Regions from separate parts of the Macrococcus brunensis genome, predicted to be linked through region 3. Evidence: a T-box and tRNA genes for the amino acid it is inferred to sense, from the RefSeq annotation. Region 3 holds a T-box; the other regions hold tRNA genes.
What was found. A T-box is a leader RNA that pairs with one kind of tRNA and senses whether it is charged. The one in region 3 lies ahead of MGG13_RS07490 (valine--tRNA ligase), so its partner is inferred to be a tRNA-Val.
Positions count from the first base shown of each region.

Region 1 (5,064 bases), 1.0 Mb from region 3:
TGTAGAATGATCCGGCGAGTTACGTTTTGATGCAAGGTTAAGCAGTGGATGCGGAGCCGCAGCGAAAGCGAGTCTGAACAGGGCGAATGAGTATCAGGACGTAGACCCGAAACCAGGTGATCTACCCATGTCCAGGTTGAAGTTCAGGTAACACTGAATGGAGGACCGAACCGACTTACGTTGAAAAGTGAGCGGATGAGGTGTGGGTAGCGGAGAAATTCCAATCGAACCTGGAGATAGCTGGTTCTCTCCGAAATAGCTTTAGGGCTAGCCTCGCATGATGATTACTGGAGGTAGAGCACTGTTTGGACTAGGGGCCCCCCTCGGGTTACCGAATTCAGACAAACTCCGAATGCCAGATAATTTAATGCGGGAGTCAGACTGCGGGTGATAAGGTCCGTAGTCGAGAGGGAAACAGCCCAGACCACCAGCTAAGGTCCCAAAATATATGTTAAGTGGAAAAGGATGTGGCGTTGCCCAGACAACTAGGATGTTGGCTTAGAAGCAGCCATCATTTAAAGAGTGCGTAATAGCTCACTAGTCGAGTGACGCTGCGCCGAAAATGTACCGGGGCTAAACATATTACCGAAGCTGTGGATTGTCCGTAGGACAATGGTAGGAGAGCGTTCCAAGGGCGTCGAAGCATGACCGTAAGGACATGTGGAGCGCTTGGAAGTGAGAATGCCGGAGTGAGTAGCGAAAGACGGGTGAGAATCCCGTCCACCGATTGACTAAGGTTTCCAGAGGAAGGCTCGTCCGCTCTGGGTTAGTCGGGACCTAAGCCGAGGCCGACAGGCGTAGGCGATGGATAACAGGTAGATATTCCTGTACCACCTGAGATTGTTTGAACGATGGGGGGACGCAGAAGGATAGGCGATCGTACTGTTGGTTATGTACGTCCAAGCATTGAGACTGAGTGTCAGGCAAATCCGGCACTCGTAAGGTCAGGATGTGATGGGGAGCGAAATTAAGTAGCGAAGTCGTTGATTTCACACTGCCAAGAAAAGCCTCTAGTTAGATATCAGGTGCCCGTACCGCAAACCGACACAGGTAGTCAAGATGAGAATTCTAAGGTGAGCGAGCGAACTCTCGTTAAGGAACTCGGCAAAATGACCCCGTAACTTCGGGAGAAGGGGTGCTTTTTAGGGTGCAAGCCCTGAAGAGCCGCAGTGAATAGGCCCAAGCGACTGTTTATCAAAAACACAGGTCTCTGCAAAACCGTAAGGTGACGTATAGGGGCTGACGCCTGCCCGGTGCTGGAAGGTTAAAAGGAGTGGTTAGCATCTCGCGAAGCTACGAATTGAAGCCCCAGTAAACGGCGGCCGTAACTATAACGGTCCTAAGGTAGCGAAATTCCTTGTCGGGTAAGTTCCGACCCGCACGAAAGGCGTAACGATTTGGGCACTGTCTCAACGAGAGACTCGGTGAAATCATAGTACCTGTGAAGATGCAGGTTACCCGCGACAGGACGGAAAGACCCCGTGGAGCTTTACTGCAGCCTGATATTGAAATTCGGCACAGCTTGTACAGGATAGGTAGGAGCCTTTGAAGCGTGAGCGTCAGCTTACGTGGAGGCGCTGGTGGGATACTACCCTGGCTGTGTTGACTTTCTAACCCGCGCCACTTATCGTGGCGGGAGACAGTGTCAGGCGGGCAGTTTGACTGGGGCGGTCGCCTCCTAAAGAGTAACGGAGGCGCTCAAAGGTTCCCTCAGAATGGTTGGAAATCATTCGCAGAGTGTAAAGGCACAAGGGAGCTTGACTGCGAGACCTACAAGTCGAGCAGGGTCGAAAGACGGACTTAGTGATCCGGTGGTTCCGCATGGAAGGGCCATCGCTCAACGGATAAAAGCTACCCCGGGGATAACAGGCTTATCTCCCCCAAGAGTTCACATCGACGGGGAGGTTTGGCACCTCGATGTCGGCTCATCGCATCCTGGGGCTGTAGTCGGTCCCAAGGGTTGGGCTGTTCGCCCATTAAAGCGGTACGCGAGCTGGGTTCAGAACGTCGTGAGACAGTTCGGTCCCTATCCGTCGTGGGCGTAGGAAATTTGAGAGGAGCTGTCCTTAGTACGAGAGGACCGGGATGGACATACCTCTGGTGTACCAGTTGTCGCGCCAGCGGCATAGCTGGGTAGCTATGTATGGACGGGATAAGTGCTGAAAGCATCTAAGCATGAAGCCCCCCTCAAGATGAGATTTCCCAACTTCGGTTATAAGATCCCTCAAAGATGATGAGGTCAATAGGTTCGAGGTGGAAGCACAGTAATGTGTGGAGCTGACGAATACTAATCGATCGAAGACTTAATCAAATATCAGATTTTTTAAGCTCGGTGAGCTTGTGAATCAATTTCTTCTTACTTATCTAGTTTTGAGAGTATAATATTCTCACCCTGTCTGGTGATGATGGCAGAGAGGTCACACCTGTTCCCATACCGAACACAGAAGTTAAGCTCTCTAGCGCCGATGGTAGTTGGACTTACGTTCCGCAAGAGTAGGACGTTGCCGGGCAGTTTTTTTATTTATCCACAGTAGCTCAGTGGTAGAGCTATCGGCTGTTAACCGATCGGTCGTAGGTTCGAGTCCTACCTGTGGAGCCAGGCCCCTTGGTCAAGCGGTTAAGACACCGCCCTTTCACGGCGGTAACACGGGTTCGAATCCCGTAGGGGTCATTTGGAGGATTAGCTCAGCTGGGAGAGCATCTGCCTTACAAGCAGAGGGTCGGCGGTTCGATCCCGTCATCCTCCACCATTTTAAATTTTACTCTTACATATATAAGCTGGAGGGGTAGCGAAGTGGCTAAACGCGGCGGACTGTAAATCCGCTCCTTCGGGTTCGGCAGTTCGAATCTGCCCCCCTCCACCATTCTTGGGGTATAGCCAAGCGGTAAGGCAACGGACTTTGACTCCGTCACTCGTTGGTTCGAATCCAGCTACCCCAGCCATTAGAGCCATTAGCTCAGTTGGTAGAGCATTTGACTTTTAATCAAAGGGTCAGAGGTTCGAATCCTCTATGGCTCATCTTAAACCATATCCTTCTGGATATGGTTTTTTTGTATGACTAAATATATATAGTGTAGTGTATGGAAATATCTTCAATTTTATACATAGTTGCATATCACAAGTGTCTCGTTTAAAATAAAGTTATGAGAACGTTTTCTTAAACTTGTTTAAAGGGGATTCTATAATGAATAAAACAATTGAAATTATTGGTGCACCGAGTGCATTTGGTCAGCGTAAATTAGGGGTAAATCTTGGGCCGGATGCCATACGGTATGCTGATTTAGTAGCTAGACTTGAAAACTTAGGACTTGAAGTAAATGATAAAGGAAATGTTAAGAGTCCAGCAATCGATATGCAGAAATATCGTAGTGAGCAGGACGGAGGGCTTCGCAATCTTCCTGAAGTCGTGGAATTCTGCGAGACTCTTTGCAATGAAGTCGATCAGACAATAACAGCAGGAAAGTACCCACTCGTTATCGGAGGAGATCACTCGATAGCGATGGGAACGATATCCGGCGTGAAAAAACATTACGATAATCTGGGTGTTATCTGGTACGATGCGCACGGAGATTTAAATATTGCTGATTCATCGCCTTCTGGCAATATTCACGGCATGCCTTTAAGAGCGCTGATTGGTGACGGTCATCCAGACTTAGTCAACATCGGTGGCTACAAGAATAAAGTGAAAACAGAGAATATTGTTCTGATCGGTATGCGTGACTTAGATGAAGGCGAAAAAGCGTATATCAAAGAAGTCGGTATTAAAACATACACGATGTCTGATATCGATAGAATCGGTATGGGTCAAGTCATTGAAGAGACGCTTGAATACTTGAAGGAAACGGATGGCATTCATTTATCGCTCGATGTAGATGCACTGGATCCTGTAGAGACACCAGGGACAGGCACAACAGTCCCAGGAGGTATATCTTACCGTGAAAGTCATTTAGCACTTGAGATGCTGCATGATTCTGAACGTGTGACGTCAATGGAAATTGTTGAAGTCAATCCGCTGATTGATATTAACAACAAGACGGCAAACCAGGCAGTAGAATTACTGGTCACGTTCTTCGGAGATAAATTACTATAGAAAAAGAGCAGCCCTGGCTGGAGGCCACTGAAAATCTCACGATTTTCTATAAGCTCACTAATTCCAACAACTCAATAGTATAAAAGAACCCGTCAATTTCCTCAACATTAGGAAATAACGGGTTCTTTTATCCTATTTTTCATCTATAAGTTTTATGATTCTTTTGACATTCACTACGAATATTGTCGCAGCCGTCTGCATTTCCATATTTAATAGACCCGCGTATTTTGATCTTTTCATACCGTGTCTATTTTTTAATTCAGAGTTCTTTGCCTCAATCATATATCGTTTTCTTGAGATTAACTTGAATCTTTCAGAATCCATGAACTTCATCTGATGTTTATGGGTTTCTGATTTTATTGTCACGCTGTCTGTTTTAGATTTAGCGCCATCTCTATAACATCCTATTTTGAGAGGGCAGATCTGGCATTTATCAATGTCAAAATAATAAGTATCCGTCTGGTTTTGACCCTGCTTTTTTCCCTGACGCGCTTTTCTAACGGCTAACTGTCCTGCCGGACATACAAACATACCTGCATCCTTATTATATTCAAAGGCCTGATTCTCTTTACGGACACCATGAATAATATGGGGATGGAGTTTTGAAACCAGTTCGATATTATCATTAAAGCAGTAATCCAGATTGTCTCTTGATGAGTAGGCTGTGTCACCTATAACGGTGTCCACTTCTACACCATTTTCACGTGATTTCTCAATCAACTGCGACAGGTAACATCCATCGGATTTCTCTCCGGTAGTTACAACAGCCGCTGTGATGATACGGTCGGTGTTCATTGCGAGATGGTTCTTATAGCCAAAGAACGACTTATCTTCTGATTTGTGCCCAACACGTGCATCTTCATCCACCGATACTGTATAGGTTGACTCACAATCCTCAATTGTTTCTTTGAAATAGTTTATTTTTTCTTTCACGGATGGAATGGACAGATACTTTTCTTCTTTTAACAGATCA
Region 1 is NZ_CP092179.1:424,622-429,685, forward strand. Features, by position in the region: rRNA gene MGG13_RS02285 (23S ribosomal RNA) at 1-2,311, shown strand, start outside; rRNA gene rrf (5S ribosomal RNA) at 2,396-2,510, shown strand; tRNA gene MGG13_RS02295 (tRNA-Asn) at 2,525-2,599, shown strand; tRNA gene MGG13_RS02300 (tRNA-Glu) at 2,600-2,671, shown strand; tRNA gene MGG13_RS02305 (tRNA-Val) at 2,675-2,750, shown strand; tRNA gene MGG13_RS02310 (tRNA-Tyr) at 2,781-2,864, shown strand; tRNA gene MGG13_RS02315 (tRNA-Gln) at 2,869-2,943, shown strand; tRNA gene MGG13_RS02320 (tRNA-Lys) at 2,947-3,019, shown strand; gene rocF (arginase) at 3,186-4,091, shown strand; gene MGG13_RS02330 (IS1182 family transposase) at 4,224-5,064, opposite strand, start outside.
Region 1: it has a tRNA-Val gene. The T-box ahead of MGG13_RS07490 (valine--tRNA ligase) is inferred to sense a tRNA for this amino acid. The anticodon was not compared.

Region 2 (5,064 bases), 600 kb from region 3:
AAGTGAGGCTATAATATGTGGAAAATAGGCGATATAGAAATCAATAATAAAGTCGTACTCGCGCCAATGGCAGGTGTCTGTAATGCAGCATTCCGCCTGACAGTCAAAGAATTCGGTGCAGGTCTTGTCTGCGCTGAGATGGTCAGTGACAAAGCGATTTTATTCAATAACGAGAAGACGATGAAGATGCTCTACATCGATGAGAATGAGCGTCCGTTATCTCTGCAGATATTTGGCGGCGAGAAAGAAACATTAGTTGAAGCGGCGAAATATGTCGATCAGAATACGACGGCGGATATCATTGATATCAATATGGGCTGTCCTGTATCTAAAATCATCAAGTGTGAAGCAGGCGCCCGCTGGTTGCTGGACCCTCCTAAAATCTATGAGATGGTCTCTGCAGTAGTAGAAGCCGTCAATAAACCGGTGACCGTGAAGATGCGAATCGGCTGGGATGATGACCATATCTATGCAGTTGAAAATGCGAAGATGATAGAAAAAGCCGGTGCTGCAGCAATAGCGGTCCATGGCCGTACACGTGTTCAGATGTATGAAGGTCATGCAGACTGGAGTGTCATCAAACAAGTGAAAGAAGCGGTATCAATCCCTGTCATCGGTAATGGGGATGTCACATCACCTGAAAGAGCCAAGCAGATGCTGGAAGAAACAGGAGTAGATGCAGTCATGATCGGGCGAGAGGCACTAGGAAACCCGTGGATGATTTATCGTACTGTCCATTATCTCGAAACAGGTGAACTGAAGCCGGAACCTTCTATTTCAGAGAAGATGGATGTTGCAGTACTACATTTAGACCGTCTGATTCATCTGAAAGGTGAGAAAGTCGCTGTGATGGAGATGCGTAAGCACGCATCATGGTACTTAAAAGGGATTAAAGGCAACGGTAAAGCTCGTAAACTGATTAATGCAGCCGAGACACGCGATGAATTAGTTGATATACTAAGAACATTCGAACAACAAGTGCTAGAAGAAACTAAAGTAGCAGAAGGAGTGTAATAATGACTGAAGAATTAAACGACCAGATGCTGGTGCGTCGCCAGAAAATGCAGGATCTGATGGATTTAGGTATTGATCCATTTGGCCAGAAATTTGAACGAACTGGAAATGCCGTAAGTCTGACTGAAGCATGGGATGCTTTTTCGAAAGAAGAACTCCATGACAAAGAAGAAGAATCAAAAGTCGCGATTGCCGGCCGTATCATGACGAAACGTGGTAAAGGTAAAGCAGGATTTGCGCATATTAAAGACCTTTCAGGCCAGATTCAAATCTATGTCCGTAAAGATGCAGTAGGAGACGAACAGTTCGAGCTGTGGAACAACGCAGATTTAGGTGATATCGTCGGTATTGAAGGTGTGATGTTCAAAACGAATACAGGCGAACTGTCTGTTAAAGCTCAGAACTTCACGATGCTTTCTAAAGCGCTTCGCCCGCTGCCAGATAAATTCCATGGACTGCAGGATGTAGAACAACGCTATCGTCAACGTTATCTTGACTTGATTACAAGTGATGATTCTACTCAGACATTCATTACACGTAGCCGCATCATTCAAGAGATACGTAACTATCTGAATCAGAAAGGCTTTCTCGAAGTTGAGACGCCAATGATGCATGCCATTGCCGGTGGAGCAGCAGCACGTCCTTTCGTGACGCATCACAATGCACTGGATATGACGCTTTATATGCGTATTGCGATTGAACTTCATCTGAAACGCCTGATTGTCGGCGGTCTGGAGAAAGTCTACGAAATCGGCCGTGTCTTCCGTAACGAAGGCGTGTCAACTCGTCATAATCCAGAGTTCACAATGATCGAACTGTACGAAGCGTATGCGGATTATAATGATATCATGGACCTGACAGAAGAACTGATCGCTTACCTTGCAGAAAAAGTAACGGGTTCAACAACTGTGTCTTACGGCGGGGAAGAGATTAATCTCGCACCGAAGTGGCGCAGATGGCATATGGTAGATGCTGTTAAAGAATATACAGGTGTTGACTTCTATGAGGTTAAATCCGATGAAGAAGCGCATCAGCTGGCAAAAGAACATGGTATCGAAGTGAAACCGAACATGAAATATGGTCATATACTCAATGAGTTCTTCGAGCAAAAAGTAGAGGAAGAACTGGTTCAGCCTACCTTTATTTATGGCCATCCGGTAGAAATCTCACCATTAGCAAAACAGAATAAAGAAGACAAACGATTTACAGACCGTTTTGAACTGTTCATTGTACGTCGTGAACATGCGAATGCCTTCACTGAGCTCAATGATCCTGTCGATCAGCGTCAGCGTTTTGAAGCGCAGATGGTCGAGAAAGTAGAAGGTAACGACGAAGCACATGAAATGGATCACGATTTCATTGAAGCGCTTGAATATGGTATGCCGCCTACAGGTGGACTGGGTATTGGTATTGACCGTCTAGTCATGCTTCTTACAGACTCAGCTTCTATTCGTGACGTCCTGCTCTTCCCTTATATGAGACAAAAGTAGTCTTTTTATACTGTCGCAGTAGCGGCAGTATTTTTTTATGAAAAAAATGAGTATAAAGTGTTGACTTTAGTTTTGAAATTATGTAATATAAAAAAGTCGCTTGAGACAGGAAATTAAAGCTTGTAAAGACAAAGTTAACTTTGTTAAGACGGTGTAAAATTTACTGTTGAATTATTAAGAACAAGCGAGTATAATTCATTAAGTACTGAATTTTGCCTGGTGATGATGGCAGAGAGGTCACACCTGTTCCCATACCGAACACAGAAGTTAAGCTCTCTAGCGCCGATGGTAGTTGGACTTACGTTCCGCGAGAGTAGGATGTTGCCGGACAGAATTCATTTGGAGGATTAGCTCAGCTGGGAGAGCATCTGCCTTACAAGCAGAGGGTCGGCGGTTCGATCCCGTCATCCTCCACCATTTTCTATTATGCCGGAATAGCTCAACTGGTAGAGCAACTGACTTGTAATCAGTAGGTTGAGGGTTCAAGTCCTTTTTCCGGCACCATTCATTCTAGAGCCATTAGCTCAGTTGGTAGAGCATTTGACTTTTAATCAAAGGGTCAGAGGTTCGAATCCTCTATGGCTCACCATTAATAATTTTGCGGAAGTAGTTCAGTGGTAGAATACAACCTTGCCAAGGTTGGGGTCGCGGGTTCGAATCCCGTCTTCCGCTCCATTATTCCTTACAATAAATAATTTATATAGATTGCCGGGGTGGCGGAACTGGCAGACGCACAGGACTTAAAATCCTGCGGTAAGTGATTACCGTACCGGTTCGATTCCGGTCCTCGGCACCATTTAATTTCATCTAGCGCCCGTAGCTCAATTGGATAGAGCGTTTGACTACGGATCAAAAGGTTAGGGGTTCGACTCCTCTCGGGCGCGCCATTTATAGCTACGGGAAGTAGCTCAGCTTGGTAGAGCACTTGGTTTGGGACCAAGGGGTCGCAGGTTCGAATCCTGTCTTCCCGACTTACTAAATATATGGGGGCTTAGCTCAGCTGGGAGAGCGCCTGCTTTGCACGCAGGAGGTCAGCGGTTCGATCCCGCTAGTCTCCACCATTTATTTAAATGAACATTGAAAACTGAATGACAATATGTCAACGTTAATTCCAATAATTTGAGTACTAACAGTACTTTCAAGAGTGATTGGCTCAACCAATCAAAGAGCTTTATCAAACACTTTTATGGAGAGTTTGATCCTGGCTCAGGATGAACGCTGGCGGCGTGCCTAATACATGCAAGTCGAGCGGACAGACGAGGTGCTTGCACCTCTGAAGTCAGCGGCGGACGGGTGAGTAACACGTGGGTAACCTACCTGTAAGACTGGGATAACTTCGGGAAACCGGAGCTAATACCGGATAATATTTTCCACCTCATGGTGGAATAGTGAAAGACGGTTTCGGCTGTCACTTACAGATGGACCCGCGGCGCATTAGCTAGTTGGTGAGGTAACGGCTCACCAAGGCGACGATGCGTAGCCGACCTGAGAGGGTGATCGGCCACACTGGGACTGAGACACGGCCCAGACTCCTACGGGAGGCAGCAGTAGGGAATCTTCCGCAATGGACGAAAGTCTGACGGAGCAACGCCGCGTGAGTGAAGAAGGTTTTCGGATCGTAAAACTCTGTTGTAAGGGAAGAACAAGTACGTTAGTAACTGAACGTACCTTGACGGTACCTTACCAGAAAGCCACGGCTAACTACGTGCCAGCAGCCGCGGTAATACGTAGGTGGCAAGCGTTATCCGGAATTATTGGGCGTAAAGCGCGCGTAGGCGGTTTCTTAAGTCTGATGTGAAAGCCCCCGGCTCAACCGGGGAGGGTCATTGGAAACTGGGAGACTTGAGTGCAGAAGAGGAGAGTGGAATTCCATGTGTAGCGGTGAAATGCGCAGAGATATGGAGGAACACCAGTGGCGAAGGCGGCTCTCTGGTCTGTAACTGACGCTGAGGTGCGAAAGCGTGGGGATCAAACAGGATTAGATACCCTGGTAGTCCACGCCGTAAACGATGAGTGCTAAGTGTTGGGGGGTTTCCGCCCCTCAGTGCTGCAGCTAACGCATTAAGCACTCCGCCTGGGGAGTACGGTCGCAAGACTGAAACTCAAAGGAATTGACGGGGACCCGCACAAGCGGTGGAGCATGTGGTTTAATTCGAAGCAACGCGAAGAACCTTACCAAATCTTGACATCCTCTGACAACTCTGGAGACAGAGCGTTCCCCTTCGGGGGACAGAGTGACAGGTGGTGCATGGTTGTCGTCAGCTCGTGTCGTGAGATGTTGGGTTAAGTCCCGCAACGAGCGCAACCCTTATCTTTAGTTGCCATCATTCAGTTGGGCACTCTAGAGAGACTGCCGGTGACAAACCGGAGGAAGGTGGGGATGACGTCAAATCATCATGCCCCTTATGATTTGGGCTACACACGTGCTACAATGGATGGTACAAAGGGCAGCGAAACCGCGAGGTCAAGCAAATCCCATAAAACCATTCTCAGTTCGGATTGTAGTCTGCAACTCGACTACATGAAGCTGGAATCGCTAGTAATCGTAGATCAGCATGCT
Region 2 is NZ_CP092179.1:2,028,797-2,033,860, reverse strand. Features, by position in the region: gene folK (2-amino-4-hydroxy-6-hydroxymethyldihydropteridine diphosphokinase) at 1-14, shown strand, start outside; gene dusB (tRNA dihydrouridine synthase DusB) at 16-1,014, shown strand; gene lysS (lysine--tRNA ligase) at 1,017-2,504, shown strand; rRNA gene rrf (5S ribosomal RNA) at 2,720-2,834, shown strand; tRNA gene MGG13_RS10785 (tRNA-Val) at 2,846-2,921, shown strand; tRNA gene MGG13_RS10780 (tRNA-Thr) at 2,933-3,008, shown strand; tRNA gene MGG13_RS10775 (tRNA-Lys) at 3,018-3,093, shown strand; tRNA gene MGG13_RS10770 (tRNA-Gly) at 3,105-3,179, shown strand; tRNA gene MGG13_RS10765 (tRNA-Leu) at 3,212-3,300, shown strand; tRNA gene MGG13_RS10760 (tRNA-Arg) at 3,315-3,391, shown strand; tRNA gene MGG13_RS10755 (tRNA-Pro) at 3,402-3,475, shown strand; tRNA gene MGG13_RS10750 (tRNA-Ala) at 3,490-3,565, shown strand; rRNA gene MGG13_RS10745 (16S ribosomal RNA) at 3,688-5,064, shown strand, end outside.
Region 2: it has a tRNA-Val gene. The T-box ahead of MGG13_RS07490 (valine--tRNA ligase) is inferred to sense a tRNA for this amino acid. The anticodon was not compared.

Region 3 (5,064 bases):
TTCCACTGTGAAGTCGTCACCAATATTCATCAGGCTGAAACGAGAAGCGTTCCAGATTTTATTAATAAAGTTCCAGTTTGCTTCTACTTTCTCTGTTGAGTAACGTAAATCCTGTCCAGGTGTTGAACCCGTTGCCAGGAAGTAACGTAGTGCATCGGCACCGTACTGGTCGATAACATCCATCGGATCTACACCGTTGCCAAGAGATTTACTCATCTTACGGCCGTCTTCAGCACGCACTAAACCGTGGATCAGTACTTCGTTGAACGGACGACGCTCTGTGAATTCAAGTCCCTGGAAGATCATACGGGCTACCCAGAAGAAGATAATATCATAGCCTGTGACAAGAACATTTGTCGGATAGAAGCGCTTGAAGTCTGCTGCTTCTGCATCCGGCCAGCCAAGCGTTGAAAATGGCCAGAGCGCACTAGAGAACCAAGTATCCAGTACATCTTCATCCTGTGTCCAGTTGTCACTGTCTTCAGGTGCTGTTTCACCGACGTATACTTCACCCGTTTCCTTATGGTACCAGGCAGGAATCTGATGACCCCACCAGAGCTGGCGAGAGATACACCAGTCATGGATGCCTTCCATCCAGCGGTTAAAGGTATTCTCAAAACGTGGTGGAACGAAATCAATGCGGTCATCCGTCTTCTGATTGTCCAGTGACTGTTCAGCAAGTGGTGCCATTTTGACGAACCATTGTGTAGACAGATAAGGCTCTACAACTGCGCCGCTACGTTCTGAGTGACCCACCTGATGGACGTGTTTTTCAATTTTAACCATGACGCCACTGTCTTCAAGGTCCTTAACAAGCTGTTTACGGCAGTCAAAGCGATCAAGTCCCGCATATTTACCTGCTTTGTCATTCATCGTACCGTCTTCATTCATCACATTGATACGAGGCAGGTCGTGACGGTTCCCGATCTCAAAGTCATTCGGGTCATGTGCAGGTGTTACTTTCATCGCACCTGTACCGAAGTCCATATCAACGTAATCATCACCGATAATCGGAATCTCGCGTTCTAAAATAGGCAGCAGCACTGTTTTACCGATCATCTTTTTGTAACGCGCGTCTTCAGGATGAACGACGACTGCTGTATCACCGAGCATCGTCTCAGGACGTGTTGTGGCAATTTCAATCATGCCCGATCCGTCTGTCAGTGGATAGTTCATATGATAGAATGCACCTTCGACTTCTTCATGGACCACTTCGATATCACTGAGTGCTGTACGTGCTGCAGGATCCCAGTTGATAATACGTTCGCCGCGGTAAATCAGTCCCTTATTGTACATATCGACGAATACTCGTTTAACGGCATCGCTTAAGCCTTCGTCAAGTGTGAAACGTTCACGTGAATAGTCTAAACCAAGCCCCATCTTCGCCCACTGTGCACGGATAGTCTCAGCATATTCTTCTTTCCACGCCATCGTATGCTCCAGGAATTTCGCGCGGCCGATGTCGTGACGGCTAATGCCTTCTTCACGTAACTTTGCCTCTACTTTTGCCTGTGTCGCGATGCCCGCATGATCCATCCCCGGCAGATAAAGCGTGTTATAGCCCTGCATACGTTTCATACGTGTAATGATATCCTGTAATGTTGTATCCCAGGCATGGCCGATATGAAGTTTGCCTGTGACGTTCGGCGGTGGAATCACAATGGTAAAAGGTTGCTTGTCATCATTGTCTTCTGCTTTAAAAAGCTCTGCATCAAGCCATTTTTTGTAGCGTCCTTCTTCTACTAATTTCGGATTATATTTAGTATCCATCAAAAAACCTCCAGTAATTAATTTTACTCAATAAAAAAACCGCCCTATAAGAATAGGACGGGAATAATCTCGTGGTACCACCTAAATTCAGCCGAAGCTGCACTCAAACGATTAACGCTCGTCCACGCTTATACCTAGTTACTTTCAGTATAAGAACATATGCGGGCTACCTTCAGTCATAGATGCTGCATAGTTTCACCAACCCTATGCTCTCTGTCCAGTCATCACAGACTTACTCTTCCCGAAATCTTATTGAATAATTTCATATTAGCGGATTTAAATGGACTTGTCAAATCGCTTCAGCACAGTCTGCATAAAGGGCGCCACGACTAATAAGATAAGAAAAATACGGAAGATATGATAACTGGATATCATCGCAATATTGCTGCCTGTTTCAAGGGCAACAATCACAATCTGTGCCATACCGCCCGGTGCCAGACTTAAAAAGGTATCGTTAAATGGATGATCTGTCATGAATAAAGCAGCTACAAAGGTCACTAAGATAAGCAATGTATTCTGTACGGTGATACCTAAAAAAAGTCTGAACGTCAGACTGCTGGATAAATCCACCAGCTGCAGACCGATTCTGATGCCGAATAACAGCTGAGCTGCAGCAATTAAGTAGTAAGGAATAGAAAAGCTGTCCCCCGTTACAATATTCCAGCCTGCCATGATAAATATCGGTGCTAGAAGTTGAGGAACTGGAAAATGAATTCGCCGCAAGAATATAAAGAATAAACCGGTCAGACTGACGATGAATAAAATCTGATTAAATGACAAAACATGAAAAATGGATTCACTGTGTATTACGCTTCCTGTTGCTGCACCGCTACTGAATGACGCAATAAAGGGTACAATCATCACGACAAACAACAGACGGGAGGTCTGAGATAATGTAACGGCAAGAAGGTCTGCTCTTTTATTCTCCTCTGCCATGACAATCATCTGACTCAGGGCTCCTGGAACTGCACTTAAGAATGCAGTCTCATAGCTGCACTGCGTTATCTTTCGGTAGATAAGCGACAATAAAATAGCTGCACCGATAATGATGATATTGAGTAAAACAATATGAAACAAATCATTTCGAATGTCTGACAGTACCTTTAATGTAAAGGATGTCCCTATCTGAGCCCCCAGAATAAACAGTCCTGAATCTGCGAGCCACTTCGGCCAGATCATTTGTCTGCCGCTTATTTTTCTGACAGATGCTGCTGCGATAATGGGTCCAAACAACCAGGGGAGAATCATATGTAACATCATCAGTAATAAACCAAAGGCAATGGACAATAAAACGGTTATTATTAGCAATTCTTCACACCTCCTTTGTTTAATCATGTAGGAATGGGTATAGTTCATTATAACTAAAGGGAGGACAAAAAAGTGATCAGATTTTTCGGCGGTACAACAGGATGTATGTTTTCAATCATTGCATCTATTATTCTGACTATTATTCTTAATCTTATCCTTAACTTTATCTTTTAAATAAAAGACAGTTTCTATCATGAAACTGTCTTTTTTTCATATTTATTCACTAGTGTTGCATAAAAATATTTCAAGCTACGGTTTTAAATAGAATATTCTAAAAATTTATTTTCTGTACAAAAAAAGTCCTTTATAATGGTTGGAGGTAGTAATACACATCCAAATCCAATACAAAGGATCTCAACATGGATAAGTTTACTAGAAAATCATCATTTGAACAATGGATTTCACCGATAGATTTCAAGAAAATTTCTCAATAGGTGAAAATCCTGAATTTAGACTACTATACAAAGAAGCTAGATACCTGTGCTTTCATTAAACTCCTGTTATATTCACAGTTATTTGAGACCGAAAGTCTACGAGCTGTCAGTGACAGTGTTTTTTCAGAGAAACTTCAGAAAACCTTAGGTTTTGATTCTATCAGCTATTCTCAGCTCAGTAGAAAACTATCTGACGTTCCCACACAGATTTTTAAGGATATCTTCAGTCAGCTGTTAGACCAGATCCAGAGGGAGACGCATTTTAATCAGAAGAGAAAGATCACTACACCATTGAAGATCATTGACTCAAGTACACTGCCTCTGAACCTTCATCACTATCGCTGGGCAAAGTTCAGAAAAACAAAGTCAGGTGTCAAGCTGCACTTACGGTTGGTTCACATGGAAGATCATGATTCATATCCAGACGATTTTTACCTTACCAATGCCTGTGAGAATGATCAGAATCATCTTGAGCTTTTAGTGGATGACAAGGAATGTATGTACGTTTTTGATCATGGATATGTACAGTACAGCAGATTTGATGAAATGACTGATGAAGGCTACTTCTTTGTATCCAGATTACGGAGTAATGCGGTTCATAGAGTCATTCACGATTTTGGTGCCGGCGAACAGAGCAGCGTCATTTCAGATGAGATGGTGGTTCTTGGAACAACGACTAACAGGACAGAACATTACTTTCGCCGTGTGACTGTTCAGGATGAAAAAGGCAAAAACCTTGTCTTAGTGACCAATAGATTTGACTTATCTCCGGAGGAGATTGGCGAAATCTACAAATCACGCTGGGCGATTGAACTGTTCTTTAAATGGATCAAGCAGCATCTGAACGTCAAAACATTTTACGGCTGTTCGGAGACAGCTGTCTCCAATCAGGCTTATATCGCTTTGATTGTCTACTGTTTGAATATGCTGATTAAGTTGAAGAATAATAGTAGAAAGAGTATTCTGCAGATCACCAGGTTACTTAAAGCCTCTATATGGAGCAAGGGACACCATCTGATTCGTAGAATCAGGGAGCCTATCCCCTGATAGTTACTAAAAATGTCGCTTAGTTATTACGTAATTACATCAGTAAAAAAATGGATGATCGCTACCTCTGTTTAGGTGTTTTCAATTTTTAAATTTTCGTAGAAAATAAAAGTTCAGAAAATTCTGTATTTATTTATGCAACACTAGTGATATTTATTCAATAAAAAAAACCGTGAACTATGTTCACGGTTTTTTATCAATTATGCAGCTAAGTCAAAGTTGATGATTGAAGCTAAGTCAAAACCACCAGCGTTTGCTTCTGTAGTTGCTTCTTCAGTTGTTGTTGCTTCTGTTGTAGTATCTTCAGTTGTTGCATCTTCAGTTGTAGTTTCTTCTGTTTTGTTATCTTCTTTTTTATCATCTTCGTCATTGTTGCAAAGGTTTAATAAGAATGGGATAGCTAAAAGAAGAAGTAATAATGGAATTAACCATGGCCATGGGCTTTTCTTTTTAGGCTCTTCATGAGCAACATGGCGAGTTTCACGAGTTGTAGTTGTTTCTTTTA
Region 3 is NZ_CP092179.1:1,427,472-1,432,535, forward strand. Features, by position in the region: gene MGG13_RS07490 (valine--tRNA ligase) at 1-1,770, opposite strand, end outside; T-box leader at 1,821-2,024, opposite strand; gene MGG13_RS07495 (AbrB family transcriptional regulator) at 2,047-3,078, opposite strand; partial or broken gene MGG13_RS07500 (IS4 family transposase) at 3,438-4,559, shown strand; gene MGG13_RS07505 (hypothetical protein) at 4,760-5,064, opposite strand, start outside.